One region of the Vibrio gazogenes genome, then DNA from elsewhere that is predicted to be linked to it. Evidence: predicted binding sites of a transcription regulator. Region 1 holds the regulator's gene; each other region holds the start of a gene.
What was found. Region 1 encodes PurR, which represses purine synthesis genes. Its sites were predicted from a motif close to TNANGNAAACGTTTNCNTNA; they were not measured.

Region 1 (4,575 bases):
ATCGTTTGCGATATGGCATACCCTCTAATACATGGGGGATATTCCCGCATATGACATTTTTCAGAACTAATCCGTGATGATTGTAAAACATGATAGACGCAACGCCACCGCTCCGAACCTGAGCCAGTAATTTTTCCAACGCATCCTTCGGATCGGCTAGCCACTCCATCACGGCGTGAAACATCAAGAAGTCAACCGGATCAGTGAGATATTGTTGCATATCCTGTACTGCCGCATGGACAAAGCGATACTGCGCAAGCAGACCATTTTTTTCAATATCGGTTTGCGCCAACTGCAACATTTCAGAAGAAAGATCACATAATGTCACCTGATGTCCCTGCATCGCGAGCCGTTGCGATAGCTGTGCCAACCCGCCACCGGCATCCAGCACCGAAAGTGGCAGCTGTTCCGGAGGAAATGATGTTAAAATAGTTTGAATATCTTCCCATACGATGGTCTGTCGGATCATACCTTTGTCAGAGCCATATATATTTTTTGCAAATTTGTGGGCAATATCGTCGAAATTGCGATCTTCAGTCACAGTAGCTTGAGTTATGATAACGAATCGTGCTGCTATTCTGTCATAGGAATGGCAGGAATAAAGAGGATTATTCGTTTTTAATCTCAATTGCTGTTTTTTCGGACTATTTCTTATATGTTTGAGCTTAAAAAAATCATAGCTGCATTAATGATGCCCCTTCCCGCCTTGCTCATCATCGGTTTTATTGGCCTCATGATGATTATGTTTTCAACAAAAAGGAAAACCGGTTGCCTGATTGTTCTGTTCTCTTACTCGTTGCTGTTTCTAGCATCATTTCAACCCGTTTCAGATCGCCTTCTCGCACCATTGGAACGTAAGTATTCAGCTTTTTTACCCGTTGAGGGTAGCATTGACTACATTATGGTTCTCGGCAGTGGTCATATCGTCGATGACCAACTCCCACCGACATCTCAGCTCAGTCGCTCAGCGCTGATGCGGCTTACTGAAGGGATCCGAATCATGCGGATGTATCCGGGGTCTCGCCTAATTCTTTCCGGATATGCAGGTGGTACTCGATTCAGTCATGCCCGAATGCTGGCAAGAGTAGCCTTATCACTCGGTGTGGCAAAATCAGATATTGTGTTACTGGAAAGTGCCAGAGATACTTGGGAAGAAGCCCAGTTAGCCGCGAGTTTTGTCGGATCGCGAAAATTAGTGCTCGTCACCTCTGCCAGTCATATGGATCGTGCGTTGCATGAATTTCAATCAGCCGGACTAACTCCGATCCCGGCACCGACCAACTACCTGTCCTATAAAAATATAGCGCAACCGTGGATAAAATATGCCCCTAAGGCGATTTATCTCGAGCAGACAGAAAAATATTGGTATGAAACGTTGGGAAGGTTTTGGCGCTATTTGAAAAACTGGGTTGCTAATCAGGAAGCGACCGTCGAAAAACCGTTAAAACAAGAGCGGTAGCATGATGTTATCTCTGCATGTGAATCAAGACTTACGGTCTGGATTCAGCCGTTGAGTGGAACGAGTGCTTCATTTTGATTGCTATTACTGAATCGGCAGTCTAAAATTCGCGGTTAAAGCATATTCTATACTAGGGGCTGTTGACCTTTCGTGGTTGAATTTTGTTCAATCTGAACGGGTATTGATCGCGGCGCGGGGCATGCCGCTTAGCTATCCTAAGCAAATGACCCGTAACAAAGAGCAAGACACGTTCAGATGAACCCTTTGGGCAGCATTTGTCGCTCATTTATCCAGCGTTAGGTCATGGTTCATGTAGATCGCTACACTTCACATGACCTGCCTTGACTAAATGCACGACAAATTGCTGCAAAAACCATCACGAAAGGTCAACAGCCCCTAGACAAAAACCGCTAAATTTAGCGGTTTTTGTCCTTATCGCAGAATAACCTCGGAATGTCATTTCTGTGCGGGTTATCCGATTATACAAATAGATAAAATCTTCATAACTAAACATTCAATTGTGATTTGCTCCGGATTGCTGGATCTTCAGCATAAGCGACAGGACAATACCTATGGCTACGATAAAAGACGTTGCCCGCTTGGCGGGAGTTTCAACAACAACTGTTTCACATGTAATTAACAAAACTCGATTTGTGGCAGAAACGACTCAAGAAAAAGTCATGGAAGCCGTGAAAACTCTGAACTATGCACCAAGTGCTGTGGCTCGGAGTTTGAAGTGTAACTCAACGCGTACAATCGGCATGTTAGTAACTCAGTCGACCAACCCCTTCTTCTCTGAAGTCATCGATGGTGTTGAAAGTTATTGTTACCGACAAGGCTACACGCTCATCTTATGTAATACCGGTGGCTTATACGAAAAGCAACGCGACTACATCCGGATGCTGGCTGAAAAACGGGTCGATGGCATGTTAGTCATGTGTTCTGACCTGACTGCCGAGCTTCTGGAAATGCTCGAAACCTATAGTGATATTCCCAAAGTCATTATGGACTGGGGGCCTGAAAGCTCACAAGCCGACAAAATCATCGATAACTCAGAAGAAGGCGGCTACCTTGCAACTAAGTATCTGATTGATAAAGGTCACCGCGATATTGCTTGTCTGAGTGGACATTTATCAAAAGCGGCTTGTCAGGAACGGATTCAAGGGTTTTACAGAGCCATGGCAGAAGCTGGTTTGACCCCGAATGAAAACTGGATACTAGAAGGTAACTTCGAATGTGATACAGCAGTTTTGGCTGCTGATAAAATTATTGCGATGGATGAACAGCCCACTGCTGTTTTTTGCTTCAATGACACGATGGCTTTAGGACTCATAAGTCGCTTACAACAAAGAGGCATCAAGATTCCTGAGGATATCTCGGTGATCGGTTACGACAATATTGAGATCTCTGAATATTTTTCTCCGCCACTGACAACGATTCACCAACCGAAACGTCGGGTCGGGAAAAACGCTTTTGAAATCTTATTGGAACGGATCAAAAGTAAAGAGCATGAGCGCCGCACGTTTGAAATGCATCCTGAAATTGTGGAACGCAATACCGTAAAAGATTTAAATAAAAAATAACATTAATTTTACATTTCGTTGGAGGGTGGTCATTCCTCCAACCACTTTCTTTCTATTGATAACCTTTATTAATTGGACTAGAATCACACATTGTGGAGTGGTTATTAGCATACTTACTTCATAATTCCGTACTGGAAAAGTGTCACGCACAGGGCAAACCATCTGAAAAGATGGGACGCAAAGCCTCCGGCCTAAACCATGAAAATGATAGGTAGCGGGGTTACCGATGGCAAAAATGCATTTCATGTTCGTCAATCATTTGACGTTCTGTTAACATATCTTCTGCATTCTTTTGCTACATTCTCGGACCTGACTTTGGTGGCGTATTCATTTAAAAATACACCGAGACGTAAAAGCATGGATAAACCAATTCTTAGAGATTCAATGCGGCTTTTTGAACAACTAGGCCGTGTCAAATCACGCTCAATGTTCGGCGGGTTTGGTATTTTCGTCAACGACATCATGTTTGCACTTGTCGTTCAAAACAAACTACATATACGGGCGGACAGTCACTCACTGGAAACATTTAAAGCAAAAGGTTTTGAACCTTATGTGTATACAAAACGTGGGTTTCCTGTTGTGACTAAATATTTTGCACTGCCCGCAGACTATTGGAATGATGCGGACACGATTTTCAATATTGCAAAACAAGCCTATTTGAATGCAAAAAATGAAAAAACGACCCATGTAGAGACAAAACCGAAACGCTTGAAAGATCTGCCTAACCTTCGCTTAGCAACTGAACGCATGCTACGTAAAGCAGGGATTAATTCAGTTGAAGAGCTTCATCAAAAAGGTTCTCTCAGCGCATATAAAGCGATTTTGAGCTCTCATCCCGCTACACAACCACCACTAGAGCTCCTATGGGCATTAGAAGGTGCGATTGAAGGAAAACATTGGTCTGTGATTTCTCAGGCAAGACGCGACGAGCTAGCTCGGCAAATTTAATTTGTTGAATAAGCTTTTTACTATCGTATACATTTCCCGAAGTATACAACTCCCGTTTGCTCGTCGAGCCGGAATAAAAAAGCACCGTTAACGGTGCTTTTTTTACTCAATCATTTTCTCAATAGAATAAAAATCAATTCGTATGCGAGTAGCCCATCAATGCAGCTTCGTACATTTGGACATACTGCTGAGCAGACTCTTCCCAACGAAAATCTTGCTCCATCGCCCGCAGTTGTATCGCTAACTTTTTCTCTGGCTGCTGCAAATAGAACAGTAATGCACGTTGCATACAAATGAGTAATGCTTCCGGTGTCGGTTCAGTAAAACTGAACCCTGTCGCTTTATCGGGAAAGTGGTCATAATCAAAAACAGTATCTTTCAGTCCACCAACCTCTCGGACAATCGGCAACGTGCCATAAGCCATGCTATAAATCTGGTTTAATCCACACGCTTCAAACTCAGAGGGCATCAGAAAGAAATCAGAGGCAGCTTCAACCAAATGAGCAAAACGGTTGCTGTAAGCATCAACAAACGCAAATTTCTGTGATGATGTTGCAGATATTTGGTGCAGGCGATTTGCTATCT
Region 2 (4,575 bases), 880 kb from region 1:
ATTTTCCATGAAACGTTACCAGCACGTTTTAAACCTATGCTGTTTATATTGCTGGCGCCACCATCTCTTGGGTTTATCTCCTATAGTGCGCTAGTACCAGAATTGACTGCTTTTTCCAGAATACTGATCTCTGTTGCACTATTCACCGCTATTTTGCTCGTGATCAATATCAATCAATTTCGAAAAGGCGGGTTTTATCTTTCTTCATGGGCGTTTTCATTCCCGGTAGCTGCCTTCAACGTCGCCCTATTTAGATACGCAGAACTAACTCAGTCATCAACATGCTTCTACATTGGTATTGCACTAATAGGATGTTTGACACTGCTAATTTTGTGGCTCTCGTTTAATACACTCAAAGCAATAAAGGCCGGCAAGATATGCAAGCCAGAGTGAATCAAATTCAAATATATCAGTGAGGTAAAATTATGAAAAATTATACAGATATTAATCAGCAACAGCGCAAATTGGGTTCCGCTTTTAGAAAAGAGAGCCCTGATACGCTTAACGCTTTCTTAAGCCTTCACAAAGCTGCTTTTGCGCCCGGTGCAATGGAAACCAAATATAAAGAACTGATTGCTGTTGCGATTGCTATCAATGTTCGCTGTGATGGCTGTATTGGTTCCCACGTCGAATCAGCGGTGAAAGCCGGCGCCAACAGAGAAGAGCTTATTGAGACCATTAATGTCGCTATTTTGATGGGAGGTGGCCCTGCCATTATTTATGGAACACAAGCCCTCGCTGCTGTGGACGAGTTTTGCCAATAAAAATTGTTCCAGCTATATGAAATAAACCTGAATAGATTTTAATATGAGTATCCTTTGATAAAACCCTCAAAGGATATTTTCAAAAGATGTCATTCTTTTTTAAACGGAGTGAACCCTGATTTTTTATAGCATCAATTTTCTTTAGGAAAACATCATACGGAAACGCCCAAAGTGATTTACCTTGGGCGTTTCTTCTGGCAAATGTAGTAATGATAAACCGAGTATTAGAATGTCATATGCAGAATTGGAAAGGCTTTATCCGTCTAGTCAAAGATTTCATAGTGACGTTCAACATTGACGGTTACTTGCCCCCAATGAGACGCTTTGACTCTTTTTTGGTGATGCTCAAAAGCGGCTTTATCCGTAAATTCCTCATAAACATCGAAACGAAGCGGATTTTCTAAATTTTCGGTGACGCTGAATGTCATACATCCCGGTTCTTCGAGAGTCAGACGTTGATGATTTCCCAACTCATTTTTTACCATTTCAAGCGCCGACTCAGGTACTAAGATGAAACCTTTTAATATAATTTTAGACATGAGTTTCCTGATTACGCATACACACTCACTTCAATCAAGTTTGAGTCCGGATCCAAGAAATAAACAGATTGAATCGACCCACTCGCCCCTGACTTTTCTACCGGCCCTTCGATAATGTCAATGCCTTCACCAGCCAGATGGTTAACAACATCACCCAGAGGCCAGTCAGAGATTAAACACAAATCACCGGAACCGACCTGCGCCGCATTTCTCGTTTCTTGGCCTAAGATTTGAAAGTTGATCTTTTGACAGCCAAATTTAACGGCCTTACGCCCATTGGCAAAAGTGACTTCTTCCATGTGTAACACACGTTTATAGAACGCAACCGACCGTTCAATATCCGAAACCGTCAAAACGATATGATCAATATGACTAATCACAATATATCTCCTGTCTTCCTTGTGTTCATCGAACACGCTTAGGGAGTAACATTCGGCAGCCGAGGGATCTCTCGCGTTGGTCAGTCGAGATGACGACACATGGTATGCGATTGATCTTGAAAGCCGAGTTGCTGATAAAACTTTTGCGCAGATTGATTAAAAGCCATGACCTCCAGCCTGATTTGCGCGGCACCTTGTGATTTTGCCCACTGTGCACAAGCGTCCATCAATTGTGTGCCGATCCCGCAAGCACGATGTGCCTCATCAACGACGAGGGTTCCAATCCGACAGATTGGGCAACTCACGATAAATGGCACGGTATCATTGACCATGATGGTTGCGGTCAGAAAGCCGACAACCAGGCTGCCTGACTCCGCCAGCAAAAAAAGCGTTGATTCATCATTTAACAGACTCAGCCAAAATGGTTTATCCGCGGCTGAAGGTTGTTTAAATGTAAACGGCGCATTTTCAAAGTGTAGCTTCCCAATTTGCTCACTTAAAACCAACAACGCATCTAAATCTGTTATTTCTGCGGTTCGAATTGTCATCATTTCCTTTGATCTCATTGTGTTCAGTAAATACTTGCTGACAATATCTGCATCACTGGGTTTTGAACACTGAATGCACTTCGAACTACATTACCCTGTGTACAAACTTGTTTTCAACTATTCGACCAAAGAAAATCAACCAAAGAAAAAGGCCCCGACGATACAAGTATCATCGGGGCCTTCTCAAATAACTGGCGCGCCCTGCAGGATTCGAACCTGCGACCACATGCTTAGAAGGCACGTGCTCTATCCTACTGAGCTAAGGGCGCGTTACGGAGGGGAATTATACGAGTTCATCGGCGTAAATCAATGAGTTTCTCTAATTGAATGTTTTAAATGCCTAAAAAATTACCAGCTTGTAAAAAGGCGCAGAAAACATACCGGAAGCAAACGTTTGCTTATAGATGTTCTGCGAAATATCTGCGACAATGCGCGCAAAAATTTTTGCTATTCTTTTGTTTCGCGACTCATGAAGGTAAGCCATGACTGCTCAAAATATTGATGGAACCCTAATTTCCAAAACCGTTCGTGCTGAAGTTTCTGCACGGGTGAAAGCGAGAACCGATGCCGGACTTCGGGCACCGGGGCTTGCCGTGGTTCTTGTCGGGGAAGATCCTGCTTCCCATGTCTATGTCGGGAGTAAACGTCGGGCTTGTGAAGAAGTCGGCTTTATTTCAAAATCGTTCGATTTACCAGCCAATACCACCCAACAAACACTACTTGAGTTAGTTGACCAGCTCAATGACGATCCAAGTATTGATGGCATTTTGGTGCAGCTTCCCCTTCCTGCCGGTCTTGATGCAACGCAGGTTCTGGAAAGAATTCTGCCGGATAAAGATGTTGATGGTTTCCACCCTTATAATGTCGGCCGTCTGGCACAACGGATTCCGACACTCCGTTCATGTACGCCCAAAGGGATCATGACCCTGCTTGAACGCTACAACATTGACCCACGCGGCAAACATGCAGTTGTCGTCGGTGCATCCAATATTGTCGGTCGCCCGATGACCCTCGAATTACTCTTGGCTGGGTGTACAACCACGACATGTCACCGCTTTACCAAAGATCTGGAACAATTCGTGCGTCAGGCAGAGATTCTGGTTGTCGCTGTCGGTAAACCGCATTTTATTCCCGGTGAGTGGATCAAAAAAGGCGCAGTGGTGATTGATGTGGGTATCAACCGCATGGATGACGGCAAGCTGGTGGGGGATGTCGAATATCAAGTTGCCAAAGAAAGAGCCAGCTATATCACGCCAGTTCCCGGTGGTGTCGGGCCGATGACCGTCGCGACTCTGATTGAAAATACCATGCTCGCTTGTGAACAGTTCCATACTGATGCTTAAGGCATGAAACGCGCCGCTATCACCATGAAGGTGATTGATGATTTACAGCGCGTATTACAGATGTAAAAGGCTCCGTAAAGGAGCCTTTTTACTGGTAACCGTTGCGTTACTCATCATCCGGTTAGTTCATAATAATGCGATCTGCAAGGTGGCTGACCGCAAGCGCAAAATAATACGAGCGGTTCCACTTCATCAACACGTTATAATTGTTATACACCAGATAGACACGGCCCTGTTCATCATCAGGCGCAATCAGCCAGGCTTCAATATCCTGTTTCAGCTTCGGCAACGGGCTGCCATCATAACGAGTCACACCCAGCTCACTCCACTGATGAAGCATTTTACCCTGACCTTTCCCCCGACCACTCAGATTCATATCGAATCCACGCGGTAAATGAACCTGACGGCCCCAAATCATGTGTTCATTCCAGCCGGACTGACTCAGATAATTCGCAGTTGATGCAAATACATCCGCTTTCGTCCCCCAGATATCTTTTTTCCCATCACCGTTACCATCGGCAGCAAAGGCAAGGAAGGAGCTCGGCATAAACTGACACTGCCCCATCGCACCGGCCCATGAGCCTTTCATCGCTTGCGGGGTGATATGGTGCTGTTCCAGGATGTTCAGCGCGGCCATCATTTCATTCCGGAAAAATTGTTCACGACGCCCATCATAGGCCAATGTTGCCAAGGCATCGACAACGTTGTATCCACCGGTGAGTGAACCAAAGTTACTCTCTACACCCCACAACGCAACGATATAACGAGGTTGCACACCATACTGTTTGCCGATTTTTACCAGCTCATCATAGTGTTCCTGATAGAGTTTTTTCGCCTTCGCGACTTTCCAATCCGGCACCGCGCGAGGAATATATTCGTCTAAGGTGAGCTTTTTCTCCGGTTGATTCTTATCTGCAACAATCGCTCGGGGACGATAGGTGACGTTTGCAAAAGCCGCTTGAATCGTTGCTTGGCTAATCCCTTCCTGCTGCGCTTGTTGT
Region 3 (4,575 bases), 1.2 Mb from region 1:
CCATATTTTCAGCCGAACCATCTTGCTCGATGGCTTCATTCGCATCAGGGATCATTGCCTGAATCACAGTTAGATCATCGATGTTGGTACTGTCGTCACTCTCTGGTGCCTTGGCGTTGATATGACCAATCATACTTTGATAATAGCGGCGGATATTTTCGACATAGACCAGCGCTTCATCGCCCCGGGCATAACCATAACGCGTCTGGTTGAAATAACGACGCTTTCTCAACAGAGGAAGGCGATCTTTGACGTCTCCCCAGGCATTTGGGTCTCCGCCTTGTTGTTTGGTCAGGTGACGTGCATCCATCATATGTCCGTAGCCCATATTATAAGAGGCCAAAGCGAACCAGATTTTCTCATGTTCCGGTATTGAATCAGGAACTCGACTCACCATACGACGAAGATATCTAACGCCACCACGGATCGACTGTTCCGGATTAAGCCGGTTCGTGATCCCAACGGATTTGGCTGTCGTCAAGGTGAGCATCATCATGCCCCGAACACCGGTTGGCGATTTGGCTCTGGGGTTCCAGTGAGATTCCTGATAAGACAATGCAGCGATGAGACGCCAGTCGAACTCATCGGCATATTTTTGGAATAGCGGAGCCCACTTAGGCAGTCTGCTGTCCAGTGCTCGGATAAACGCTCTGGTATCGACGTAATCAAACGTCCCGATATGGCCGATATATTTTTCTTCCAGTGAAGCAATGGTACCGGCTTGTTTCTGATTACCGAAAAATTCAATCATCAGAGCATAAAGGCTTTCGTCATCCGAACGACGGATAAACCAAGAGATAGGCTGATCATCGGTAACTTCAAATGCGGTGGCTAAGTCGGGATAGATCCGTTGAGCCAGCGATATTTCAACCGAGTCAGCGATCGTGAACATCAAGTCTCCCTGAGAGACTTCTTTCAACAGATCATGAACATCTGAATCCGTTTCTATCTGAAACTGAAACTGAGGATATTTCTTTTTGAGTCGCACCAGTGTTTGCTCAAAGTGAGAATCATCGACAACATTTAGTACCTTGTCTTGTTCTGGTGTATTTAAGAGTTCTTGTTGTTTCTGAATCAGTTGATTCATGTTGCGGGGATGCCATTGACCCTGACGGTAGACAATTTGCTGACTGACATAATAATAAGCAGGGCCGGGACGGAATTTTTGGATGCGTTGCGTATTTTGGATCTGACCGGCTGCAATGATATCGACTTCGCCTCTTTCCAGAGCCGGAAAAAGCGCAGCAACACGATAAACCGGTTTCATTTCCAGTTTGACCCCGAGGGATTTGGCAAATTCGCGTGCCAGTTCATAATCCATACCCGATGGTCCTTCCGGCCCGATAAAATACGAGAGCTGATTGTTCAGGGTACCGACGCGTAACACCCCGCGCTCACGGATCTGGTCGAGTTCGCTTTTCGGTTTAGAGTCGATCTGACAGCCGCTGAGTAAGGTTACCATGAATATAAAAGCGAGGAGGCTATGGGTCTGACATCGGAATTTTCGGATCATGTACAACGTATCTCTTTTCATCATGATGCTTTTATATCAAAGCCCCACCGAATCGCAACTTTTAGATGTGTAAAATGGTAAATTATGTCGCTGAGAATGGCATGAAAGCGAGAGATTTCAAAATTCATAAAAAAAATGACGCAAACGGTTGCGTTTGGTGTTACATCACAAAAATAATTCCTTTATAATGCGCCGCACAATGTAGGTGAAATTGGTATGAATTCAAGTTTTTTCAATTTAATTGTTTGAATTTATTCCAATACTACCTTAACCAACAGCAACAGAGACCTAAGCACATGAGAATTTTCCGTGGCTCCCCAGCGCTTTCTGAATTCCGAGTAAACAAACTTCTTGAACGGTGTCGTGAGCTGCGCTTACCCGTGACCGGTATTTACGCAGAATTCATGCACTTTGCTGATTTGACAGCCGATTTGGATCGTCAAGAAACAGAGAAATTAGAAAAATTGCTGACTTATGGCCCGACCATTGAAGAGCATCAGCCAGAAGGGTTGTTGCTGCTGGTTACACCGCGTCCGGGCACCATTTCTCCATGGTCATCGAAGTCGAGTGATATTGCACATAACTGCGGCTTGGATAAAGTCAAACGTTTGGAACGGGGAACGGCTTACTATATTGAGTCCTCAACACCATTGACTGAAGCGGAACAAACAGCGCTACAAGCTCTACTCCATGATCGCATGATGGAAGTGATCTTTACGGATCTGGCATCGGCTGCCAGCCTATTCCACAGTGCCACACCGGCAGAAGTCACGGCGGTTGATGTGATTGGCGGTGGACGCAAAGCATTGGAACAAGCCAATCTGACGCTTGGTCTGGCGCTGGCTGAAGATGAAATCGACTATCTGGTTGAGAACTTTACCAAACTGGGCCGGAATCCGAATGACATTGAGCTGATGATGTTTGCACAAGCAAACTCAGAACATTGTCGTCACAAGATTTTTAATGCGGACTGGACAATAGACGGGGTTCAACAGGAAAAATCCCTGTTCAAGATGATTAAGAATACCTATGAAACGACCCCGGATCATGTGTTATCCGCATACAAAGATAATGCCGCAGTGATGACCGGTTCGAAGGTGGGACGTTTCTTCCCGGATCCTCAGACGCGTCAGTACAACTACCACACCGAAGATACCCATATCCTGATGAAGGTGGAAACGCATAACCACCCGACAGCGATTTCGCCATGGCCCGGCGCTTCAACAGGCAGTGGCGGTGAAATTCGTGATGAGGGTGCAACCGGTATTGGTGGCAAACCGAAAGCGGGTCTGGTTGGCTTTTCGGTTTCTAACCTGCGTATTCCTCATTTCGTACAACCGTGGGAGACCGATTTCGGTAAACCGGGTCGTATCGTCAATGCGCTGGATATCATGATTGAAGGGCCTTTGGGCGGTGCGGCATTTAACAATGAATTCGGTCGTCCGAACCTGTTGGGATATTTCCGTACCTACGAAGAGAAAGTAACCTCTCACGCCGGAGAAGAAATCCGCGGTTATCATAAGCCGATCATGATTGCCGGTGGGATGGGGAACATTCGCGACGCACATATTCAGAAAAAAGAGATTCCGGTCGGCGCGAGTCTGATTGTGTTGGGTGGCCCCGCGATGAACATTGGTTTGGGCGGTGGTGCTGCATCTTCCATGGCTTCCGGTCAGTCGGCTGAAGATCTGGATTTTGCTTCTGTTCAACGTGAAAACCCTGAAATGGAACGACGTTGTCAGGAAGTAATTGACCGTTGCTGGCAGTTGGGAGAAAACAACCCGATTGCATTTATTCATGATGTCGGTGCCGGTGGTATTTCGAATGCGTTGCCGGAGTTGGTCAATGACGGAGAGCGCGGTGGTAAATTCCAGTTGCGTGATGTGCCGAATGACGAGCCGGGGATGAGCCCGCTGGAAATCTGGTGTAATGAATCACAGGAGCGTTATGTTTTAGCGGTTGCGCCTGAACATATGGCAACCTTTGATGCAATCTGTCGTCGTGAGCGTGCCCCTTATGCGGTTGTCGGGACCGCGATGGAAGAACGCCATTTGACACTGGAAGACTCACACTTTAACAACACGCCGATTGATATGCCGATGGATATTCTGTTGGGTAAACCACCGAAAATGCATCGTGAAGCCACAACACAGAAAGTTCAGGGTTCAGCTTTGGATCGCAGTGGTATTGAGTTAAATGAAGCGGTTGAGCGTGTCCTGCGCTTACCCGCAGTGGCTGAAAAAACGTTCCTGATTACCATTGGTGACCGTTCTGTTACCGGGATGGTGGCACGCGATCAGATGGTCGGCCCGTGGCAAATTCCGGTTGCCAACTGTGCCGTCACCACGGCAAGTTTTGATACCTATTGTGGTGAAGCGATGTCGATGGGTGAGCGTACGCCTGTCGCATTGCTCGATTTTGCTGCGTCAGCCCGTCTGGCGGTTGCTGAGTCGTTGACCAATATTGCGGCAACCGCGATTGGCGATCTGAAACACATTAAATTATCGGCCAACTGGATGTCTCCGGCTGGTCACCCGGGCGAAGATGCCGGATTGTATGAAGCGGTTAAAGCGGTCGGTGAAGAATTATGTCCGGCTCTTGGTCTGACGATTCCGGTCGGTAAAGACTCGATGTCAATGAAGACCAAATGGCATGAAGCCGACGGTGAACAAAAAGAAGTGACGTCGCCATTGTCTCTGGTGATTACTGCTTTTGCCCGAGTTGAAGATGTCCGTAAGACGGTCACCCCCCAACTTCGTACGGATTTAGGGGAGACCCGACTGATTGCGATAGATTTGGGGAATGGTAAAAATCGCCTTGGCGCAACCGCATTAGCGCAGGTATACAAGCAGCTCGGTGATCAACCGGCTGACGTTGATGATGCCATGCAACTAAAAGGCTTCTTTGAAGCCATGCAGGTATGTGTCCGCACCAACAAACTGCTGGCATACCATGATAAAGGCGATGGTGGTTTGTTGGTCACGTTGGCTGAGATGGCGTTTGCCGGTCACTGTGGTGTGAATGTTGACATTGCTACATTGGGAGATGACGTTCTCTCTGTG

Region 2: the regulator PurR is predicted to act here: its motif matches at 2,614-2,633, upstream of folD (bifunctional methylenetetrahydrofolate dehydrogenase/methenyltetrahydrofolate cyclohydrolase FolD).
Region 3: the regulator PurR is predicted to act here: its motif matches at 1,650-1,669, upstream of purL (phosphoribosylformylglycinamidine synthase).

Annotation. Positions count from the first base shown of each region.
Region 1 is NZ_CP092587.1:2,119,871-2,124,445, forward strand. It holds gene cmoM (tRNA uridine 5-oxyacetic acid(34) methyltransferase CmoM) at 1-541, opposite strand, end outside; gene elyC (envelope biogenesis factor ElyC) at 629-1,459, shown strand; gene purR (HTH-type transcriptional repressor PurR) at 2,032-3,042, shown strand; cyclic di-GMP riboswitch class I at 3,185-3,270, shown strand; gene MKS89_RS09380 (TfoX/Sxy family DNA transformation protein) at 3,400-3,990, shown strand; gene glgA (glycogen synthase GlgA) at 4,124-4,575, opposite strand, start outside.
Region 2 is NZ_CP092587.1:1,241,487-1,246,061, reverse strand. It holds gene MKS89_RS05730 (SLAC1 anion channel family protein) at 1-393, shown strand, start outside; gene MKS89_RS05725 (carboxymuconolactone decarboxylase family protein) at 426-764, shown strand; gene MKS89_RS05720 (putative quinol monooxygenase) at 1,028-1,303, opposite strand; gene MKS89_RS05715 (VOC family protein) at 1,315-1,683, opposite strand; gene MKS89_RS05710 (GNAT family N-acetyltransferase) at 1,764-2,234, opposite strand; tRNA gene MKS89_RS05705 (tRNA-Arg) at 2,424-2,500, opposite strand; gene folD (bifunctional methylenetetrahydrofolate dehydrogenase/methenyltetrahydrofolate cyclohydrolase FolD) at 2,714-3,574, shown strand; gene MKS89_RS05695 (lytic murein transglycosylase) at 3,696-4,575, opposite strand, start outside.
Region 3 is NZ_CP092587.1:911,270-915,844, forward strand. It holds gene mltF (membrane-bound lytic murein transglycosylase MltF) at 1-1,513, opposite strand, end outside; gene purL (phosphoribosylformylglycinamidine synthase) at 1,810-4,575, shown strand, end outside.